Regions from separate parts of the Streptomyces sp. NPDC090088 genome, predicted to be linked through region 3. Evidence: riboswitches for the same ligand, from Rfam matches in the RefSeq annotation. Region 3 holds a riboswitch; each other region holds the start of a gene.
The links. A riboswitch is a leader RNA that binds a small molecule or an ion and turns the genes downstream of it on or off. The one in region 3 is predicted to bind S-adenosylmethionine.
Positions count from the first base shown of each region.

Region 1 (6,911 bases), on a different contig from region 3:
GGTCCCTCCAGGACTGGGGGTGAGTCTTCAGGACCGCGCCCGCGCCCGCGACGGACGGCTCGCCGACCCGTGGGTTCCTTGCCCCACCCGGCCCGCGGGCCTCACCGACCCGGTCCTTCTTTGTCACTCTCACCTTCAGAGTGCTAACGCCAATGATTAGCACTCGGGGTAGGCGAGTGCAAGCGCCTCCCGGGGATCGGGCACACGCGGCCGGGCATGCCGAAGGGCCCGTGCCCCGGGAGGCACGAGCCCTTCGAAGATGTACAGAAGAACGTCGCTGTCAGTCGGCGCGTGCTTCAGCTGGTCGCCAGCCGGACCATGTCCGCCTGCGGCCCCTTCTGGCCCTGCGAGATCTCGAAATCGACTCGCTGACCCTCTTCCAGGGTGCGGTACCCGTCCATCTGGATCGCGCTGTAGTGGACGAAAACATCCGCACCACCGTCGACCGCGATGAAGCCGTACCCCTTCTCCGCGTTGAACCACTTGACGGTGCCCTGAGCCATGCCTAACTCCCCTATTACTGGCCCTTGCACAGATCCACACTTCGCGGATCCGGGTCAGACCTCACCCCCCAATGGTTGGGGGCGTGCGCCGGAACGCGTCGACCGCGGCCGAATGTATCTGTCCAACTGCCGTCTGCAACAGGTCAATCGGACGAGAATTCTGGACGGGAAGGGTCCGGAATGTAGCAAGAATTCGGCCGAATTCAGGGCAAGTCGGGCCCCAGATAAGCCGCAAAAGCCGCAAAGAACCCGCACACTTTGGCTACTTCTTGTCGGGCTCGCGGTATCGAATACGGGGCTCCCGACCTGGAGATCAGGACCGCGTTCCCCAACTGTACCGCGCTCAACCACACAGAATTGCCCCCTCCGCTTCTCTCACGGAGGGGGCAATCAGATGAACACTCGGTGATGGGTGTTACCGAAGGTAATGTTCGGTCATACGGCCATCAGGTCAGCAGGTCAGCCGGGTCGGCGCGGTCTGCGGGGTCGGTCAGCCGCCCGCGACGGCCGGGATGATGGAGACGCCGGCCCCGTCCGGGGTGGCGGTCTCCAGGCCCTGCTCGAAGCGCACGTCGTCGTCATTGACGTACACATTGACGAACCGGCGCAGCTTGCCCTGGTCGTCGAGAACGCGGGCGGAGATTCCCGTGTGGTTCTTCTCCAGGTCGGTGATGACCTCGCCGAGGGTGGCACCTTCGGCACTGACTTCGGCCTGGCCACCGGTGTAGGTGCGCAGGATGGTGGGGATGCGAACAGTGACGCTCACGGCTTTAAACCTCCGGTCAGGGCAGCGCCCTATTTCTCGGGGACTCAGGCGAGCCCGGCCTCGTGGAAAGACTCGAGATTCGGGCGAATGGTCGCGGTAAGACCCGTACCCGCCACCGCGTCGAGCGTCTTCAATCCATCACCGGTGTTGAGTACAACGACCGACTTCGAGGGATCGATGAGCCCATTCTCAATGAGCTTCTTGGTGACTCCAACCGTCACTCCGCCGGCGGTCTCCGCGAAGATCCCCTCGGTCCGCGCGAGCAGCTTGATCGCGTCGACGACCTGCTCGTCGGTGACGTCCTCCACCGCGCCACCCGTACGGCGGGCGATGTCGAGGACGTAGGGACCGTCGGCCGGGTTGCCGATGGCGAGGGACTTGGCGATGGTGTTCGGCTTCTGCGGCCGGACCACGTCGTGGCCGCCCTTGAAGGCCACCGACACCGGCGAGCAGCCCTCGGCCTGCGCACCGAAGATCTTGTACGGCTTGTCCTCGACCAGCCCGAGCTTGATCAGCTCCTGGAGCCCCTTGTCGACCTTGGTGAGCTGCGAACCGGAGGCGATCGGGATGACCAGCTGGTCCGGCAGCTGCCAGCCGAGCTGCTCGCAGATCTCGTACGCCAGGGTCTTCGACCCCTCCGCGTAGTACGGCCGCAGGTTGACGTTGACGAAGCCCCAGCCCTCGCCGGCCGGGTCGCCGATCAGCTCGGAGCAGAAACGGTTCACGTCGTCGTAGTTGCCCTCGATGCCGACGAGCTCGCCGCCGTAGATCGCGGCCATGACGACCTTGCCCTGCTCCAGGTCGTGCGGGATGAACACGCAGGAGCGGAAGCCGGCCCGGGCGGCGGCGGCGCCGACCGCGCCGGCCAGGTTGCCGGTGGAGGAGCAGGAGAGGGTGGTGTAGCCGAAGGCACGGGCGGCCTCGACGGCCTGGGCGACGACGCGGTCCTTGAAGGAGTGCGTCGGGTTGCCGGAGTCGTCCTTCACGTACAGGCCGCCGGTGACGCCCAGCTCCTTGGCCAGGTTGTCGGCCTGCACGAGCTTGGTCCAGCCGGGGTTGATGTTGGGCTTGGTCGCCACGTCGGCCGGGACCGGCAGCAGCGGGGCGTAACGCCAGATGTTCGCGGGTCCCGCCTCGATCTGCTTCCGCAGCTCCTCGGCGTCGTACGCCGAGTAGTCGTACGCGATCTCGAGCGGGCCGAAACACTCCTCGCAGGCGAACACCGGGCCGAGCGGCACCCGGTGACCGCACTCGCGGCAGGACAGCGCCGTGGCGGGGCCCAGGTCGACGGTCTTCGGGGAATCGGTTGCAACAGTCTGCGCAGCCATGTGAGGCGAGGCCCTTTCTCCTCATCTTCCTCACGACGCATCTCGCCGTGAGACGGATTTGGCACCTTCCCTAGCCGGGAGCCACGCCTTGGAAGACGAGTACCGACTGGAGGGTTGCCGGGGCTTCATCGGGCCGTATCCCTCTGCCCCTCTGGATGAGCTGTATTCGGTTGTCAACGCACGGTGACCGCAGGACATGCGATGGTCATCGGCGTTGTTCAAGACTGTAACCGAAGGCCAGGACAGTTGAGATAGTCGTCCGAACCGCGAGATGGATCACACCGCGCTGTGTGATCGTGACAGTGAGGAGCCGCTGACTGTGCTGGAAGAAGTCGAGCGCTGGCTGGCCACCCGCTCCTGGTCCCTGAACGACCGTCCCCTGCACCGGATACTCGCCGCCAAGCAGCGGACGGGTCAGTCGGTCTCCGTCGTGCTGCCCGCGCTCAACGAGGAGGAGACCGTCGGTGACATCGTCGCGGTCATCCGCCACGACCTGATGCAGCAGGCGCCGCTCGTCGACGAGATCGTCGTCGTCGACTCCGGCTCCACCGACCGCACGGCGGTGGTGGCCGCCGCGGCCGGCGCCCGGGTCGTCCACCGCGACACGATCCTCCCCCGCATCCCCGCCGTCCCCGGCAAGGGCGAGGTCCTCTGGCGCTCCCTGCTCGTGACCACGGGAGACATCGTCTGCTTCATCGACGCGGACCTGAGGGACTTCTCCTCCGACTTCGTCTCCGGGATCGTCGGCCCGCTGCTGACCGACCCCGGGGTGGACCTGGTCAAGGCGATGTACGACCGCCCGCTGGCCGGCGCGGCCGGGCAGGGCGGCCGGGTCACCGAGCTGATGGCCCGCCCGCTGCTGAACATGCACTGGCCGCAGCTGGCCGGGTTCGTGCAGCCGCTGGGCGGCGAGTACGCGGCCCGCCGCTCGCTCCTGGAACAGCTCCCTTTCCCGGTCGGCTACGGCGTGGAGCTGGGCATGCTGGTCGACGCCCTGCACCTGGTCGGCCTGGACGCCCTCGCCCAGGTGGACGTGGGGGTCCGCAAACACCGCCACCAGGACGGCCAGGCCCTCGGCCGGATGTCCGCCGCGATCTACCGCACCGCCCAGCTGCGGCTGGCCCGCGGCCACCTGATCCGCCCGTCCCTGACCCAGTTCGAACGGAGCGAGGACGGCTTCGAGCCGCGCACGTACTCCGTGGACACGGAGGAACGGCCGCCGATGGCGGAGATCGCGGAGTACGCCGAACGCAAAGTGGCGTGACTTCGACGGGTTCGACGCGCGTTCCGTATACGGCCGCTGGTCGGGCGTAGCCGTACGTTTGAGCGTTTACGGGCCGGGCTAGGTTGAGGCGTATGGCTTCCACCGGCGGTGCTGAGGTGCTGGTCGCGTCCAACCGCGGCCCGGTTTCGTACGAGGTGCGCGAAGGCGGTGCGCTGCACGCCAAGCGGGGCGGCGGCGGGCTGGTCTCCGGCCTGTCGGCGATCGGCCCGGACGCGAACGCCGTGTGGGTGTGCGCGGCGCTGAGCGACGGTGACCGCGAGGCGGTGCGGCGGGCCGACGGCGGCCGGCTGCCGGTGGCGGACACCGGGGGCCAGCGGGTCCGGATGCTCGACATCGACGCGGAGGTGTTCTCCGACGCGTACAACGGCATCGCCAACTCGGTGCTGTGGTTCGTCCACCACATGCTCTACCAGACCCCGCTGGAGCCGGTCTTCGACGCGGAGTTCCGGCGCCAGTGGGCGTCGTACCAGGCCTACAACCGGGCGTTCGCCGAGGCGCTGGCCCAGGAGGCGGGCGAGGGCGCCGCGGTCGTCATCCAGGACTACCACCTGGCGCTGGCCCCGCGGATGCTGCGCCGCCTGCGCCCCGACCTCCGAATCGGCCATTTCTCCCACACCCCCTGGGCGCCGCCGGACTACTTCCGGCTCCTCCCCGACGACATCGCCGCCGAGCTGCTGAGCGGGATCCTCGGCGCCGACCACGCGGCGTTCCTCACCCGTCGGTGGGCGGACGCGTTCGTCGACTGCTGCCACGCCGTACTGGGCCCCGGGATCCCCTCCTCCGGAGACACCCGGATCGGGGTGCACGGGCTCGGCGCCGACGCGGACTTCCTGCGGAAGCGGTCGCACGAGCCGGACGTCGAGGAGCGGATGGCCGCCCTGCGGGAGGAGATCGGCGACGGCCGCAGGACCATCGTCCGGGTCGACCGTACGGAGCTCTCGAAGAACATCGTGCGCGGACTGCTGGCCTACCGGCAGCTGCTCGACGACCACCCCGAGTGGCGGGAGCGGGTGGTGCATGTCGCGTTCGCGTATCCGTCCCGGCAGGACCTCGCCGTCTACCGCGACTACACGGCCGAGGTCCAGCGGGTCGCCGACGACATCAACTCGGCCTACGGGACGGCGGGCTGGACGCCGGTCGTGCTCCATGTGAAGGACGACTTCGCCCGCTCCCTGGCGGCGTACCGGCTGGCCGACGTCGCCCTGGTGAACCCGATCCGCGACGGCATGAACCTCGTCGCGAAAGAGATCCCCGTGGTGTCGGACGAGGGGTGCGTGCTGGTGCTCTCGCGGGAGGCGGGGGCGTACGAGGAGCTGGGCGAGGACGCGGTGGTCGTGAACCCGTACGACATCGGGGGGACGGCCGCCGCGTTGGCGCTGGCGCTGGGCATGCCGGTGGAGGAGCGGGCGGAGACGTGCAAGCGGCTCGCTGCGGCGGCTACGGCGCTGCCGCCTGCGGCTTGGTTTCTTGAGCAGTTGGAGGCGTTGGGCGGGTGAGTTCGTAGTTCGTCGGCTGCGGGGCGGTGGGGGCTGGTCGCGCCCACGCGGCGGAGCCGCACATCGATACAGCCCCGCGCCCCTTACGGGGCTTACGGGGCGCTGTATGCGACCGTCTGGCCCAGTAGCCGTACGACTCCCTCCGGGCCGTCCACGACCACGTCCGCCCGGTCCGCCAGCTGGGTGACTTCCTCGCTGCCGCTGCACACCAGGACGCCGGGGACGCCTTCCTCCCGCAGCTTCTCGACGGCGGCGAAGGCGGGGATGTCGCCGAGGTCGTCGCCGGCGTAGAGGACCGATTCGGCGCCGATCTCCCTCGCGTAGTCGCGCAGGGCCACGCCCTTGTCCATGCCCGGGGGGCGGAGTTCCAGGACCAGGCGGCCCGGTTCGACGATCAGGGCGTGACGGGTGGCCAGGTCGGTCAGGGGGGCACGGAGGGAGTCGAAGGTGGCCTGCGGGTCGTCGGCCCGGCGGGTGTGGACCGCGACGGCGAAGCCCTTCTCCTCGATCCAGGTACCGTGCGCGGCGCCCACCCGGTCCAGGAGGGCGGGGAGTTCGGCGCGGGCGGCGGCGATGCCCGGGTGGGGCGGCGGCGCGGTGATCTCGCCGGTGGCCGCTTCCCAGCGTTCGGCGCCGTAGTGGCCGAGGACGACGAGGTGTTCCAGCCCGGGCACGCCCGCGAAGCCGCCGTAGCGGACCGCCACCTCGGCCGGCCGGCCGGTGATCACGGCGACCGCGGCCACCTTCGGCGCGAGCGCGGCCAGCACCGGCACCGCGTCCGGGTGGGCCCGCGCCTGCTCGGGATCGGCGACGATCGGCGCGAGCGTGCCATCGAAGTCAAGACCGATCAGCGCGGTGTGCGGCTGCGCGACAAGCGCCGCGAGACCGTCGCGACCGGCCTGGGTGCGAGGCGTCGGAAGGGGTTCCGTGATGTGGGTTCCCATGCAGCCGACAGTATCCGAGCAGCGCCCCGTCAGGGGCGCGGGGAACTGCGCGCTCAACCCCCACCGGCCCGCAGACCGAGGCGGCCGACGGGGGGGGGTCGAGGGGGGCGAAGGGGGGGCGAAGGGGGCGCAGCCCCTCAGCGCACCGCCCCCTCAGCGCACCGCCCCCTCAGCGCACCGCCACCTCAGCGCACCGCCACCCTCACCGCTCCCCCCGCCGAGCCTCCCGCACCCTCCGCAGCCGGTTCACCGTCACCGGGTCGTGGGCCAGCGCCCGCTCGTCGTCGAGGAGGGCGTTGAGGAGCTGGTAGTAGCGGACGGGAGCCAGGTCGAGTTCCTCGCGTATCGCCCGCTCCTTCGCGCCGGTGCCGGCGAAGCCCCGCCGTTCCAGGGCGAGGATCGCCTGCTCGCGCGCGTCCAGTTCTTGCCGGTCCATGCCGAGAACGGTAACGCTCAGCCCGTGCTCGTACGGCTGTCGGCCAGCGACGCCTCCGCCTGGAGGCGGGTGAGGACGGTCGTCGGGTTGCCCGTCGAGGTGACCGCGGTGCCTATCTGCTTCTTGATGTCGGCGCTGATGGCGGCCCAGGAC
Region 1 covers NZ_JBIVDZ010000006.1:165,955-172,865, reverse strand. The annotation lists gene ACIPSJ_RS28610 (cold-shock protein) at 297-503, opposite strand; gene ACIPSJ_RS28605 (MoaD/ThiS family protein) at 994-1,269, opposite strand; gene thrC (threonine synthase) at 1,314-2,597, opposite strand; SAM riboswitch class I at 2,616-2,759, opposite strand; gene ACIPSJ_RS28595 (glucosyl-3-phosphoglycerate synthase) at 2,917-3,861, shown strand; gene ACIPSJ_RS28590 (trehalose-6-phosphate synthase) at 3,954-5,378, shown strand; gene otsB (trehalose-phosphatase) at 5,471-6,322, opposite strand; gene ACIPSJ_RS28580 (DUF3263 domain-containing protein) at 6,525-6,758, opposite strand; gene ACIPSJ_RS28575 (extracellular solute-binding protein) at 6,776-6,911, opposite strand, start outside.
Region 1: linked by a shared signal. The riboswitch ahead of thrC (threonine synthase) and the one ahead of ACIPSJ_RS23205 (putative leader peptide) in region 3 are both predicted to bind S-adenosylmethionine.

Region 2 (6,911 bases), on a different contig from region 3:
CGGCGACCGGCGCCGCGGCCGCCGCGTTCGGCGCGTACGTCCGCGAGCTGGGCCTGGTCCCCGAGGACGCCGTCCTCACCCTGCACCAGGGCGAGGACCTGGGCCGTCCCGGCGAACTCACGGTGACCCTGCGCACCGGCGACCCGCGTGTCCGGGTCAGCGGCACCGGGGCTCGGATCGGCTGACGGGGATCAGTCCCGCCGGCTCAGTCCCACTGACTGGGCAGCGGGGCGGGGGTCTTGCCGGACAGGACGTCCTTGAGGCGCTGGGCGCCGCCCTGTACCGCGCGGTCGGTGCTGTCGTGGTCGACGGCGGAGAGGCCGCCGTTGGTGACGGCCGCCCCGGAGGCGCCGACGCGCAGGATCGCGACATCCGTGCTGAAGGTGGACGGCTGGCCCGCGGCGGTGCCCTGGACGGTCACCGTCAGGGCCTCGCGCGCGTCGCCCGCCTTCGGCACCTCCAGCGCCACGACCTGCACCGTCCGCTTGCCGCCGTCCTGGCCGGTGGCCGTGAACTGGTTGCACTTCTCCGGCAGGGTCTTCATCCAGTCCAGGGTGGCGTCGACGTTCGCCGAGCCGTAGTCCCCGACCTGGTACAGCATCCGGGAGTCCTCCGAGGTGAAGCCGCGCAGGGCGGAGGCGCCGGTGGCGCGGCCGAGGAGGCTGTCGGAGTAGAGGCCGTCCAGCAGCCGCTGGCAGTCGGCGGCGTCGGACTTGGCGGTGAGGAAGCCGGCCACGTCGACCTTGCCGATCAGCATGGAGTTGCGCCAGGTCGCGGCGTCGGTGGCGACCTGCCAGTCGTTCTCGATGTCGGCCGGCGTGATCAGCGCGGCCTGCGCGCCGGCCCCGGTGAGGGCCGGCGTCGCCGACGGGGAGGGGGAGCGCTCGGCTGCGGCCGAGACGGACACGGCCTCGGGGGCGCCGCTCTCGTCCGCACAGGCCGCCGTGGCGAGCAGGGTTCCCGCCGCCAGGGCCGAGGCGAGAACACGCGCGGGTCGGGACGGACGGGTCATCGCGACTGCCTCCTCGGGAACGCGGTAGCTCCCTCCACGCCACCATCCGCCGGGACCACGGACCACCCGCACGGGCCATTCGGGTGAGTGCCGGGGCGCGGTGCGGGAGTGTCACGATCCGGGGGCGGTGATCCGCACCCGGCGGCTGCCGCAGCGCGGGCACACCGCGTCCGCGAGCGGTGAGCGGACCGCCCGCCCGGCCTCGTCGACGTACTCCTGGGTGCTCTGCAGGTCCGGGTCGGCGATCGGGTCGATGAAGAACACCGCCTGGAAGGTGGCCTCCCAGGCCTTGCCGCACCGCCCGCAGGCGAACGCGAAGGTCTCGGGCACGGCCCCGGGCACGGGCCCGGGACCCGGGGGCTCGCTCATCGGATCCGGCTCCTGTCACTCGGCCTGCGTCTCCAGCGGACCGCCCCCGCCGTCCGGCGGCAACCCGGGGCCGGGTGTCCCAGGCGTGGACGCCCCCTTGACGTCGGGCGGAGGCGGATCGACACTCCAGATGGGAATCCTAGTGAAAAGGTAGGGAAAGATGGGTCGCGTGCGCACGCTCACCGGCAGACCGCGCCGAGAGAGCCGTACGCCCTGGGCGGCCCCCCTGCTCACCTCCCGCCTGCACATCGATCTGCAGCGTGTGTGCAGCGCCATCAGCCTCGGCGCCACCGGCCTCGGCGCGACCGGCCGCAGAGCCCTCGGCCGCAGGGGCTGAACGCCCGCTCGCCCCGCACGAGCCGGGCCCCCGCCCACCGACGAACGCTTCCGCCGCGCGTACGTCCGCGCGCCCGCATCTGGGGAGACGCATGTCCATCACTCCGCTCGCCGCCCTGCCGTCCGTCCGCACCGCCCCCGCCTTCCGGGGCCGCATCGGCCGCGACGCGCGCAGCGGCCACTACGCGGTGCCGCGCCGCTACCGGCTCCATCTGGCCACCGCCTGTGCCGACGGCCTGCGCATCGCCGTCGGCCACAGCCTGCTCGGCCTCGACGACTGTTGTCCGGTCACCTTCCTGCCCGCGGTCCCCGACTGTCCCGACGGCAGCCACACGGCGCTGCGCCCGCTGTACGAGGCGAGCGCCCACCGCTACGTGGGACCGGCCCTGGCGCCCGTGCTCAGCGACGACTGGTCCGGCCGGATCGTCAGCACCCACAGCCGTGACATCCTGCGCGACCTGGACCGGCACTTCGGCGACGGCGTCACCCGGCTCCACCCGTGCGGCGCCGAGGCCGAGATCGAGGCCGTCGAGCGGCTCTGCGCGGAGGGCGTCGAACAGGCCGCACAGCGCGCCGGGCGCGAGGGCGGCGACCCGGAGGCACTGGAGACGCTGCTCGCCACCCTGGACGAGCTGGAGCGCCGGCTGACCGGGGTGGAGTTCCTGATCGGCGGTCAGCTCACCGCCGCTGACATCGAGTTGTGGGTGGCGCTGGTGCAACTCGACACCGTGCACCGCACCCATCTGGACGCCTCCGCCGTGCACCGCATCGCCGACCACCCGGTGCTGTGGGCCTACGCCCGGCGGCTGGCCGCGCATCCGGCCTTCGGCGCCCACCTCGACCTCGACGGCATCGCCCGCCGCCACCACGGCCGTTGCCAGGGCCTGGAAGCCGCCGGCGCGGCCGTCCAGATCCTGGACTGGGCCGGCCATGCGGCGGACGTTTCCCGCAGGTGAGAGCGGCCCGAACCGTTTCGCCAGCTGGACAGGCGTTGACATTCGTTCGGGCAACTGCGTTACTTACGGACCAGAACGGTCAAGAGCGTCAGCATCAAGCCCTGGCTTGCTGACCGGCAACCCTCGCATCGCGGTGGGGTGCCCCAGGTGACGACCGGACCGGATGACGACGTTCGGTAAGCGCGAGGCCCCGCCCCGGGGCCATCACACAAGACAGGTGACGGACATGTACGCAGCCTCCAGGACGGCCGAGCGCCGTGCCCAGGGCTGCGTACAGCCGTATCCGAGCCCGCTCGTCGCCGACCGTGCCGTCGACCTGCTCCGTGTCAACAGCGCCCTGTGTAGCGCGTGTACCGCACCGGGCTGTGCCCGCTGTCGGGTCTGACCAGGCTCTTCCGCCTTCGCCCCGCAGTTCTCGCCGCTCGGCTTTCCTGACGTAGACACCGCTTCTCTGACGTAGACACCGGCCGCCCGGTGTGACGCCGTCCGCCCACCCCCGCATCCCGCGCGCCCCGCGTGCCGTGCCGTGCCCGAACACGGCGCGGTACCGCGTTCCCGGCCGCGGCACCAGGGGTGTCCGACTCCGCCGGAGCCCGCCATGAGTGAACCCCCAGGCGCCACCATAACCGCGCCCGCCGCGCCCCCCGCTGACAAACCGTCAAAACCATTGGCAGCGCAGCGAGTTCTCCCGCTGCGCCGACCCGGACGGTGGATCGCCACCGCCGCCGTCCTGGTCCTGGTCGCCCAGTTCGCCCACGGGCTGGTGACCAACCCCTTCTACCAGTGGGACCGCTTCGGCTACTGGTTCCTGCGGCCGACCCTCCTCGACGGACTGGTCATCACCCTCGAAGTCACCGCCTACAGCGCGGTACTGGGCCTGCTCGGCGGCATCCTGCTCGCCCTGGCCCGGCTCTCGAAGAGCCCGGTGCTGCGCGCGGTCAGCTGGACCTATGTCTGGGCGCTGCGCTCCATCCCGCTCATCGTGGTCCTGCTCTTCCTCTACAACTTCAGCGCCCTGTACAAGACGTTGAGCGTCGGCGTCCCCTTCGGGCCGGCCTTCTTCTCCTTCGACGAGTCGAAACTCGCCACCGACATGGTGATCGCCGTCATCGGTCTCAGCCTCAACGAGGCCGCCTACGCGGCCGAGGTGGTCCGCGGCGGCATCCTCTCCGTGGACCAGGGCCAGCACGAGGCCGCCGCCGCGCTCGGCCTGCCCAAGGGCTACCAGTTCCGCAGGATCGTCTTCCCGCAGGCCCTCAGGTCGATCACCCCGAACTACGTCAACCAGCTGATCGGCCTGATCAAGGGCACCTCGCTGGTCTTCTACGTCTCGCTGCTCGACCTCTTCGGGACCGCGCAGAGCATGGGCTCCACCTACCCCGGCGACATCGTGCCGCTGCTCCTGGTGGTGACCGTCTGGTACCTGATCCTGACCAGCGTCGTCTCCGTGATCCAGTTCTACGTCGAGCGGTACTACGCCCGCGGCGCCACCCGCGCACTGCCGCCGACGCCCCTGCAGAAGCTCCGGGCCGGCCTCACCGACCTGCGGGCCCGCATCCGCCGGGAGGCCGCCGTATGAGCAGCACCGACACCCTGGAGACGGCCCCCGCCGCCCTGGAGATCCACGACGTCCACAAGTGGTACGGCACCCACCGCGTCCTCGACGGCATCGACCTGACCATCCGCCCCGGCGAGGTCACCGTCATCCTCGGCCCGTCCGGCTCGGGCAAGTCCACCCTCCTCAGGGTCATCAACCACCTGGAGAAGCCCGAGATCGGCCATGTCAGCATCAACGGCGAACCGATCGGGGTGAAACGGCAGGGCGAGCGGCTCAAGGAACTGAGCGAGCGCGCCATCCTGGCCCAGCGCGGCCGGATCGGCTTCGTCTTCCAGAACTTCAACCTCTTCCCGCACCTGACCGTCCTCGACAACGTGGCCGCCGCCCCCGTCGCCACCGGGAAGCTCACCAAGCCCGAGGCGCAGGCCCTGGCCAAGGAACTCCTGGAGCGGGTCGGCCTCGGCGAGCGCGTCGGCGCCTACCCCCGCCAGCTCTCCGGCGGCCAGCAGCAGCGCGTCGCCATCGCCCGCGCCCTCGCCCTGCGCCCCGGCGTGATCCTCTTCGACGAGCCCACCTCCGCCCTGGACCCGGAACTGGTCGGCGAGGTCCTCGCCGTCATCAAGGACCTGGCCACCAGCGGCACCACGCTCGTCATCGTCACCCACGAGATCGGCTTCGCCCGCGAGATCGCCGACCGGGTCGTCTTCATCGACGAGGGCCGGATCGTCGAGCAGGGCCCGCCCTCCGAGGTCCTCGACAAACCGCGGCACGAACGGACCAGGGACTTCCTCAGCAAGGTCCTGTGAACCGCACCCCCAGATTTCCCCCCACGCCAACCCTCAGCACCCTCTTCCAGCGACAAGGAACGGCCATGCCCACCCACCTCACCCGACGCAGCCTGCTCAGAGGCATCACCGCGGCCACCGCCGTCGCCACCCTCGCCACCGGGCTCGCCGCCTGCGGGGGCGACAGCGACGCGGCCACCACCACCGACAGCGCCAAGTCCGGCGAGGTCGTCGTCGGACGGGTCTCCAACGGCGCCGGCACCCAGACCACCATCAAGGTCTCCGAGGTCAAGTCCATCAGCGCCGAACTGCCGGCGGCCGTCCGCAAGAGCGGCAAGCTCGTCATCGGCGAGGGCGCCCTGCCCGCCGGATTCCCGCCGCTGGCGTACGTCGGCAGCGACCAGAAGACCCTGACCGGCTCCGAGCCCGACCTCGCCCGGCTGATCGCCGCCGTCTTCGGACTCACGCCGGAGGTCAAGAACGCCACCTGGGAGAACATGTTCGTCGGCATCGACAGCGGCAAGGTCGATGTGGCCCTCTCCAACATCACGATCACCGAAGAGCGCAAGAAGAAGTACGAGTTCGCCTCCTACCGGCAGGACAACCTCGCCTTCATCGTGCCGAAGAAGAGCACCTGGAACTTCGACGGCGACTACGAGAACCTCGCCGGCAAGACGATCGCCGTCGGCTCCGGCACCAACCAGGAGAAGATCCTCCTGGAGTGGAAGGCGAAGCTGGCCAAGGAGGGCAAGAAGCTCACCGTCAAGTACTTCCAGGACAGCACCAGCACCTTCCTGGCCCTCAACAGCGGGAAGATCGACGCCTCCTTCGGCCCCAACCCCGGCTTCGCCTACCACAACAAGCAGACGGCGAACACGCCCAACGCCACCCGCACCGCGGGCACCTACTCGGGCGCCGGCGCCAGCCTGCAGGGCCTGATCGCGGCCACCGCCAAGAAGGACAGCGGACTCGCCAAGCCGCTCGCCGACGCCATCAACTACCTGATCAAGAACGGCCAGTACGCCGAGTGGCTCAAGGCCTACAACCTCTCCGACGAGGCCGTCGCCAAGTCCGAGGTCAACCCGCCCGGACTGCCCCTCGACAACTCCTGATCAGTCATCAAGAACACCGTGCACCATGTCGGTTGAAGCAAGAGAGGACTCCGCCACCGTGACCGTCCCCACCGACGTCCGCGGCGGCGGAGACCTTGGCACCGCCGTGCTCGACAACGCCGTATGGTCCGCCCTGACCGGCCCGCACGCCCACCTGGCGGAGCGGTTCGGGCGGGCGGCCCGGTATCCCGACGACGTCTACGCCTACGCGGCCCTCGCCGACCCCACCGACCCGGACGCCTGGGCCGACCTGCACACGCTCGTGGGCCCCGGCGTCACCGTGAAGATCAAGCCGGTCGAGCAGGCCCCGCCCGGCTGGGAGGTCGTCGGCGGCGGCACGGGCGTCCAGTTCGTCGCCACGGCCCTGCGGGCCGAGCCCGACCCCGAGGCGGTACGGCTCGGACCCGGCGACGTGCCCGAGATGCTGGACCTCGTCGCCCGCACCGAGCCGGGGCCGTTCCGCCGCCGGACCGTCGAGATGGGCACCTATCTCGGCATCCGGCACCGCGGACGGCTGATCGCCATGGCGGGGGAGCGCCTGCGGCCGCCCGGCTGGACGGAGATCAGCGCCGTCTGCACCGACCCCGACCATCGAGGCCGGGGCCTGGCGACCCGCCTGGTGCGCGCGGTCGCCGCCGGCATCCGGGACCGCGGCGACACCCCGTTCCTGCACGCGGCACCGGGCAACGCCACGGCGATCCGGCTCTACGAGTCGATCGGCTTCACCGAGCGCCTGCGCGGCCGCACCCTGCTGCTGCGCACCCCGGGAACATCCACGAACGC
Region 2 covers NZ_JBIVDZ010000007.1:477,844-484,754, forward strand. The annotation lists gene ACIPSJ_RS33150 (PhzF family phenazine biosynthesis isomerase) at 1-185, shown strand, start outside; gene ACIPSJ_RS33155 (hypothetical protein) at 206-1,012, opposite strand; gene ACIPSJ_RS33160 (hypothetical protein) at 1,124-1,381, opposite strand; gene ACIPSJ_RS33165 (putative leader peptide) at 1,551-1,718, shown strand; gene ACIPSJ_RS33170 (glutathione S-transferase C-terminal domain-containing protein) at 1,810-2,673, shown strand; SAM riboswitch class IV at 2,751-2,862, shown strand; gene ACIPSJ_RS33175 (amino acid ABC transporter permease) at 3,272-4,252, shown strand; gene ACIPSJ_RS33180 (amino acid ABC transporter ATP-binding protein) at 4,249-5,037, shown strand; gene ACIPSJ_RS33185 (ABC transporter substrate-binding protein) at 5,103-6,128, shown strand; gene ACIPSJ_RS33190 (GNAT family N-acetyltransferase) at 6,187-6,911, shown strand, end outside.
Region 2: linked by a shared signal. The riboswitch ahead of ACIPSJ_RS33175 (amino acid ABC transporter permease) and the one ahead of ACIPSJ_RS23205 (putative leader peptide) in region 3 are both predicted to bind S-adenosylmethionine.

Region 3 (6,911 bases):
CGGCGGCGGGCACGGCGGTGTCGAGGACGATCTCCACCTCGGCGAAGACCAGGGGTGCGCCGGCCTCCCGGGCGGCGTCCGCGCGGGCGGCGACAGCGGCGGGCGTGGGCCGGCCGACCAGGACCACGTCGGCGCGCTCGTCGATCTCCAGCGCGTCCGGTGCGAGGACCACGACCTGTCCCTGTGGCGGACGCGGGGTGATGAGCGGGCCCTTGACCGTGAAGGAGGCGCCCTCGAAGTCGATGTGGTGCACCCGGTCCGCGTCCAGGTAGCGGCCGGTGGCGGCGTCCTTGACGACCGCGTCGTCCTCCCACGAGTCCCACAGGGCGCGGGCGGTGTCGACGACGTCCTCGGTCTCCCGGCGCAGTGCCCCGGCCGGGACCGGTTCCCGGCCCACGGTGGCGAGTGCGGCCGCGTCGGCCGCCGCTCCCACCAGCCAGGCGGCCCGGCCGTGCGACGCGTGGTCCAGGCTCGCCAGCTGGGTGGCGAGGTGGAAGGGCTCGGTGGTGGTGATGTGCAGGGTGGGCGCGAGCCCGATCCGGTCGGTGAGCAGGGACACGTACGCCGCGCGCGTCCCTGCCTCGATCCGGCCGACGGACCCGGGCCCGGCACCAGGCGGCAGCGGCTCGTCGGCGAACGTGACGAGGGCGAAGCCGGCCTGCTCGGCGGCGACGGCGGTCCGCCGCAGCGCCCTCGGGGTGACGGCGACCCGGGCGGCCGGGTGGGCGCCACCGCCGTCGGCCTCCAGGGCGAGGTGCAGCCCGGGCAGCCCGGTGTGACGGTCAGTCATGGGGAGTTCCTCCGGTGGACGGTTCACACTGCGGTGCGGGGACGGGGAGGGCCGGGCGGCCGGTGGCGGCGGACCCGGAGACGGGCGGGGCCGCCCGGGCGGCTGCCGTGGGTGCGGTGCGGGCCAGCCAGAGCGCCACGCCGGCCGCCGCCAGCACCGCGGTCGCGGCGCCGGAGGCCAACCCCCAGCGCACCCCGGCGTGTTGGGAGATCCAGCCGACGACGGGCGCACCGACCGGGCTGCCGCCCATGGAGATCACCGTGTAGACCGCCATCACCCGCCCGCGCATGGCATCGCTGACCTCGGACTGGACGAAGGCGCTGACGGCCGTGTTCAGCGTCATCAACGTGAAACCGGCGGGCAGCAGCAGGACGAGGAAGGCGGGATACGACGGCATCAGCGCCGCCACCGCCTCGAACCCGCCGAACAGCAGCGCGCCGACGACGACCGTCCGCACCCGGGGCGAGACCCCGCGCGTGGCGGCGATCGTCCCGGCGACGGTCCCGACGGCCAGGGCCGTGTTCATGAAACCGAGGCCCCGGGAGCCGACGTCGAAGACACGCCCGGCGAACAGGGTCAGGGTGGTCGGGAAGTTCACCGCGAAGGTCGCGGTCAGCCCGAAGACCGTGAACACGCCGACGAGTTCGGGCCGGGCGGCCACATAGCGCAAGCCCTCCGCCCCCGCCCCCGTCCACGGCGGCCGGGGCGTGGCCGGCCCGCCGCCCGTGCGCGGCCGGATCGCGAGCACACCCGCGAGGACCACGGTGAACGACACCGCGTTGAGGGCGAACACCCACCCGGTGCCGATCGCCCCGATCAGCACCCCGGCGATCGCCGGGCCGATCAGGCGCGCGGCGTTCAGGGAGAGGATGTTCAGCCCCGCGGCCTTCGGGATCAGCGTCCGCCCGACCAGTTCGGTGACGAAGGACAGCCGTGCGGGGTTCTCCACCGTGAACACACTGCCCAGGGCGAAGGACAGCACGTACAGCGCCCACAGCGGAGCATGACCGGAGAACACCAGCGCCGCCAGCAGCAGTGCCTGCACCGCGTACAGCGTCTGGGTCCACAGCAGCAGGGTCCGCCGGTCGTGGCGGTCGGCCAGGACGCCGCCCCACAGACCGAACAGCAGCACCGGGGCGAACTGCAGACCGGCGACCCACCCGAGCGCGGTCCCGCTGTGGGTGAGGGTCAGGACGTACCAGTCCAGCGCGACGCCCTGCATGGCGCTGCCGATGTTGGACACCAGACCCGTGCTCCAGTAGATCCGGTAGTCACGGACCCGCAGCGCGGCGAACGCCCCTGACGGGACGGTTCGGTTGACGGCCATGCGTCTCTTTCCGAGGGGTCGATCCACGGTGGCGAGGGCCGTACGACGATCTCGTCGCGAAGTCGGCCTGGGGTGACGGCGATTGGTAGCCGCGTGGGGGCTTCGCAGGCGACGGCCCTACGCGACGACGGCGCTACGAGGCAAGAGTGGGAGAGAAGCCCGGTGGGACGGGCCGGGGGTCAGCGACAGGTCTCGTCGAACTGATCGGCGCGACGGCCCACCCAGAACGGGTCGAGCAGCACGGTGCGTGCCTGACCTGCGGTCTCCATGACCGGATCAAAACACACGGCGGAAGGTGCGTCCACCACGCGTCCCGCCCCGTGAGACGGCGCCGTCTTTCGAACAGGACGCCCGGTTCCGGGATTGACGTACGACAAAACCGCTCCGTAGCATCGCGACCGGCATTGAGTGTCAGCGTCAAGCCCTGGCTCGCTGACCGGCAACCCTCCCGCGCGGCGGGGTGCTCCAGGTGAAAGCCCGGCGGGATCACCGACGATCCCCGCAAGCGCGTGGCCCCGTGAGCGGGGCCGGAGAAGAGGAGGACCGGTATGCGGCAGCGCGATGACCTCCCGGCTCCCTTCACCGACGCCATGGCCTTCTCCCGGCTCTCGCGCCGCCGTCACATCGATCTGAAGCGCTCGACCAGCTGCCTCTGTCAGGCCTGACCAGCGCATCCCCCGCCGGCCGCCGCCCTCTGCCGGCCGACCACCGCACCGGCCTCTGCCGGTCATTGCTCACCGCTCCCATGCGCACGGCTCCGCCGCCGCTCCGGGTGCCCCTTCCCTGACCCGTTTCCGTACAGCGCCTCCCCGTGCCGGTGCCCTCCGGCCCGGGCCGCACGCCCCTGCACGGCCGTGCCTCGCGCACCGAAGCCCGGCACCCCGTTGCCGGGTGACACGAGTAGGAGAACCCCCTCCGTGACAGCACTTCCCTTTCCCAGAACGTCCCGCTGGGCGCCCCTGGCCGCCCTGCTGACCACCGGTGTCCTGCTGACCGCCTGCGGCTCGGGCGACGGCGGCACCGGCAGCGGAAGCAGCCGGCCGAAGTCCGGTGGCACCCTCACCTTCGCGGTGGGTTCCGACGCCGGCTGCGTGGATCCGCAGCAGGTCGGCAGCAACGACACCATCTACTCGGTGCGCCAGCTCGTGGACTCCCTGACCGACCAGGACCCCAGGACCGGCAAGATCGTCCCGTGGCTGGCCAAGAGCTGGGACATCAACGCCGACGCCACGGAGTTCACGTTCCGGCTGCGCTCGGGGGTCACCTTCAGCGACGGCTCCGCGCTGACCGCGCAGGTGGTGAAGGACAACTTCGACGCGGTCCCGAAACTCGGCGCCCTGGGCACCCTCGCCGAGGGCTATCTCAGCGGCGTCAAGGCCACCACCGTGGTCGACCCGCTCACCGTCAAGGTCACCTTCAAGCAGCCCAACGCCCAGTTCCTGCAAGCCACTTCGACGCACTCGCTGGGCATCGAGTCGTCGGCGAGCGTCAAGAAGAGCCCGCAGCAGAAGTGCAGTGACGGTGTGGTCGGCTCCGGGCCGTTCGTGCTGAAGCAGTACGTCCAGAACCAGTCGGTCACGCTGGACCGGCGGTCCGGGTACGCCTGGGGCTCCTCGCTGTGGTCCAAGAAGGGCGCGGCCTACCTGGACAAGCTGGTGTTCAAGGTGGTGCCCGAGGCGGGCGTCCGGGCGGGCAGCCTCCAGTCCGGGCAGGTGGACGTGATCAGCAGCGTCGGCAAGGCCAACGAGGCCGCGCTCAAGGGCGGCCAGGTCACCCTCCAGCGCCGGGCCAACCCCGGTGTGGTGTTCGGGCTCGGCCTCAACAACGCACGGCCCCTGTTCAAGGACGCGAAGGTGCGCCAGGCCGTCCAGGTCGCCGTCGACCGCAAGCAGATCGCCGACACCGTCTTCCCCACCGGCACCCAGCCGGCCACCAGCGTCCTGGCGCACACCACGCCGGACTACACGAACCTCGCCGCCGACCTGTCCACCGACGCAGCCAAGGCCAAGTCCCTGCTGGATCAGGCTGGTTGGAAGGCGGGCGGCGACGGCATCCGCACCAAGGACGGCAAGAAGCTGTCCCTGACCATCACCTGGTTCCCCAACGCGGCCACCAACCAGCCCGCGTTGGAACTGGTCCAGCAGCAGCTGAAGGCCGTCGGGATCGACGTGGTGCTCAAGCAGCTCCCGGTCACCCAGTTCGCGACGACGGTCCAGTCCGGCGACTTCGACGTGGTGTGGGGCAACGTGACCCGTGCCGACCCGGACATCCTGCGCACCTCGTTCTCCACCCAGCTGGGCAACTTCTACCACCTGCCCGCCAGTTCGCTGGACACCGCGCTCACCGCGCAGGCCGCGACGACCGACACCGCCAAGCGCGCGCAGCTGGTCGCCGAGGCACAGAAGCTGCTCGTGCGGAACGCGTACAACGTGCCGGTGGTGGAGCTGCAGACCCAGCTGGGTGTGTCGGACAAGGTCCACGACCTCGACTTCGACTCGGGCAGCCGCGTCCAGCTGCACGACACCTGGATCGGCTGACGCATGCGCCGCTACGTCGTCAAACGCCTGGCGCAGGCGGTCGGGGTGCTGTGGGCGGCCTACACGGTGTCGTTCCTGGTGCTGGACTTCCTGCCCGGTGACCCGGTGAGCGCGATGGCCGGTGCCGGCATGGACTCCGGGCAGGTCGACCCGGCCCAACTGGCCGCGCTGCGGCACGAGTACGGCTTCGACAAGCCGGTGCTCGTGCAGTACGCCGAGTATCTGGGGCGGGCGGTGCGCGGGGACTTCGGGGACGCCGTCTCCACCGGCCGCCCGGTCACCTCCGTGATCGGCGACGCGCTGCCGCAGACGCTCCAGCTGACGGGGGCCGCGCTGGTGCTCGCGGTGGTGCTCGGCGGCGGGCTCGCGGTGGTGGCGACGTACACCTCGCGGCGGTGGCTGCGGCAGCTGCTGCTGTCGCTGCCGCCGCTGGGGGTGTCGGTCCCGACGTTCTGGGTGGGGCTGCTGCTGGTGGAGGCCTTCTCCTTCCGGCTGCACTGGTTCCCGGCGTTCGGCAACGACGGGCTGCGCGGTCTGGTGCTGCCGGCGCTGACCCTGGCCCTGCCGACGGGTGCACTGGTCGCCCAGGTGCTGGCCAAGAGCCTGCTCACCGCGCTCGACCAGGCTTATGTGGAGACCGCCCGGGCCAAGGGCGCCGGCCGCTGGCGGGTGCATCTGCGGCATGCGCTGCGCAACGCGTCACTGCCCGCGCTGACGGTCGTCGGGCTGCTGGTGGGGCAGCTGATCGCCGGTTCGGTGGTCGTGGAGACGGTGTTCTCCCGTGACGGCCTGGGCCGGGTGACCGCTGCGGCCGTCACCGCCCAGGACATCCCGCTGGTCCAGGGGGTGGTGGTGTTCGGTGCGCTGATCTTCGTGGCGACGAACCTGGTCGTCGACCTCGTCTATCCGCTGCTGGACCCGCGGATCGTGGTGGCCTCGAACCGGAGGGTGGGCCTCGCATGAGCCAGAGCCTTGTCGACGACACGGGCGGCACAGGCGGCACAGGCGGCACGGGGAACGCGTCCGGGGCCGAGCTCGGTCCCGCCCGGTCGGTCGAGGCGGGACCCGCGACCACCCCCGGGCCGTACCGCCGGGCCGATGTACGCCGAGTGCTGCGGTTCCTGGTCCGCCGCCCCGGTCTGCTGCTCTCGGTGGCTGTCCTGGTGCTGGTCGTGCTGGCCTCGTTCCGGCCGGACCTGTTCACCGCGCAGGACCCGTTGAAGGGAGTCCCGTCGGAGAACTTCCGCGGCCCGGGCGGCAGTCACTGGTTCGGCACGGACGAACTCGGCCGCGACGTCTTCTCCCGCGTGGTGCACGGCGCCCAGCTCTCCCTCAAGGCCACGCTGATCGCGGTCCTGGTCGCGTTCGTGGTGGGCGGCCTGCTCGGGGTCGTCGCCGGGTTCGTGGGCCGCTGGGTGGACGACGTGCTGATGCGTGTCGTCGACGTCCTTCTCTCCATCCCGGCGCTGTTCCTGTCGCTGGCCCTGGTCACCGCGCTCGGGTACGGGACGGTGAAGGTGGCGGTCGCGGTCGGTATCGCCAGCGTCGCCTCCTTCGCCCGGGTGGCCCGCGCCGAGGTGCTGCGGGTGCGGCAGGCGCTGTTCGTGGAGGCCTCGCGGTCCTGCGGGGCCCGCTGGTACACGGTGCTGGGCCGGCATGTGCTGCCCAACGCGGCCGGCCCGGTGGTGGTCCTGGCCACCCTGGACTTCGGCTCCTCGATCCTGGCCGTGTCCGCGCTGAGCTTCCTCGGCTACGGCGCGCCGCCGCCGGCCCCGGAGTGGGGGACGTTGATCTCCGACGGCCGCAACTACCTGGCCAACGCCTGGTGGCTGACGGCGCTGCCCGGGCTGGCGATCGCCGCGACCGTCCTGGCCACCAACCGCGTCGCGCGGGCGCTGGACGGCGAATGGTCCCGGCAGCGATGACCGACGAACCCGAGAACGGTGAAGGCGTGAGCACACCACTGCTGGAGATCCGCGACCTGTCCGTGTCATACCGCACCCGGAGCGGGTCGGTAGCGGCCGTGCGGGGCGTCGACCTCGACGTCTGGCCAGGGCAGGTGACCGCCGTCGTCGGCGAGTCCGGTTCCGGGAAGAGCACCACCGCGCACGCGGTCACCCGGCTGCTGGCGGCGAACGGCACGATCGACGCGGGCACGGTCCGCTTCGGCCGGCACGACCTCGCCACCCTGTCGGAGGCGGAGCTGCGCACCGTGCGAGGCGCGCGGATCGGGCTGGTCCCGCAGGACCCGACGGTC
Region 3 covers NZ_JBIVDZ010000004.1:714,788-721,698, forward strand. The annotation lists gene ACIPSJ_RS23195 (LLM class flavin-dependent oxidoreductase) at 1-790, opposite strand, end outside; gene ACIPSJ_RS23200 (MFS transporter) at 783-2,117, opposite strand; SAM riboswitch class IV at 2,518-2,631, shown strand; gene ACIPSJ_RS23205 (putative leader peptide) at 2,666-2,782, shown strand; gene ACIPSJ_RS23210 (ABC transporter substrate-binding protein) at 3,035-4,654, shown strand; gene ACIPSJ_RS23215 (ABC transporter permease) at 4,658-5,617, shown strand; gene ACIPSJ_RS23220 (ABC transporter permease) at 5,614-6,579, shown strand; gene ACIPSJ_RS23225 (dipeptide ABC transporter ATP-binding protein) at 6,561-6,911, shown strand, end outside.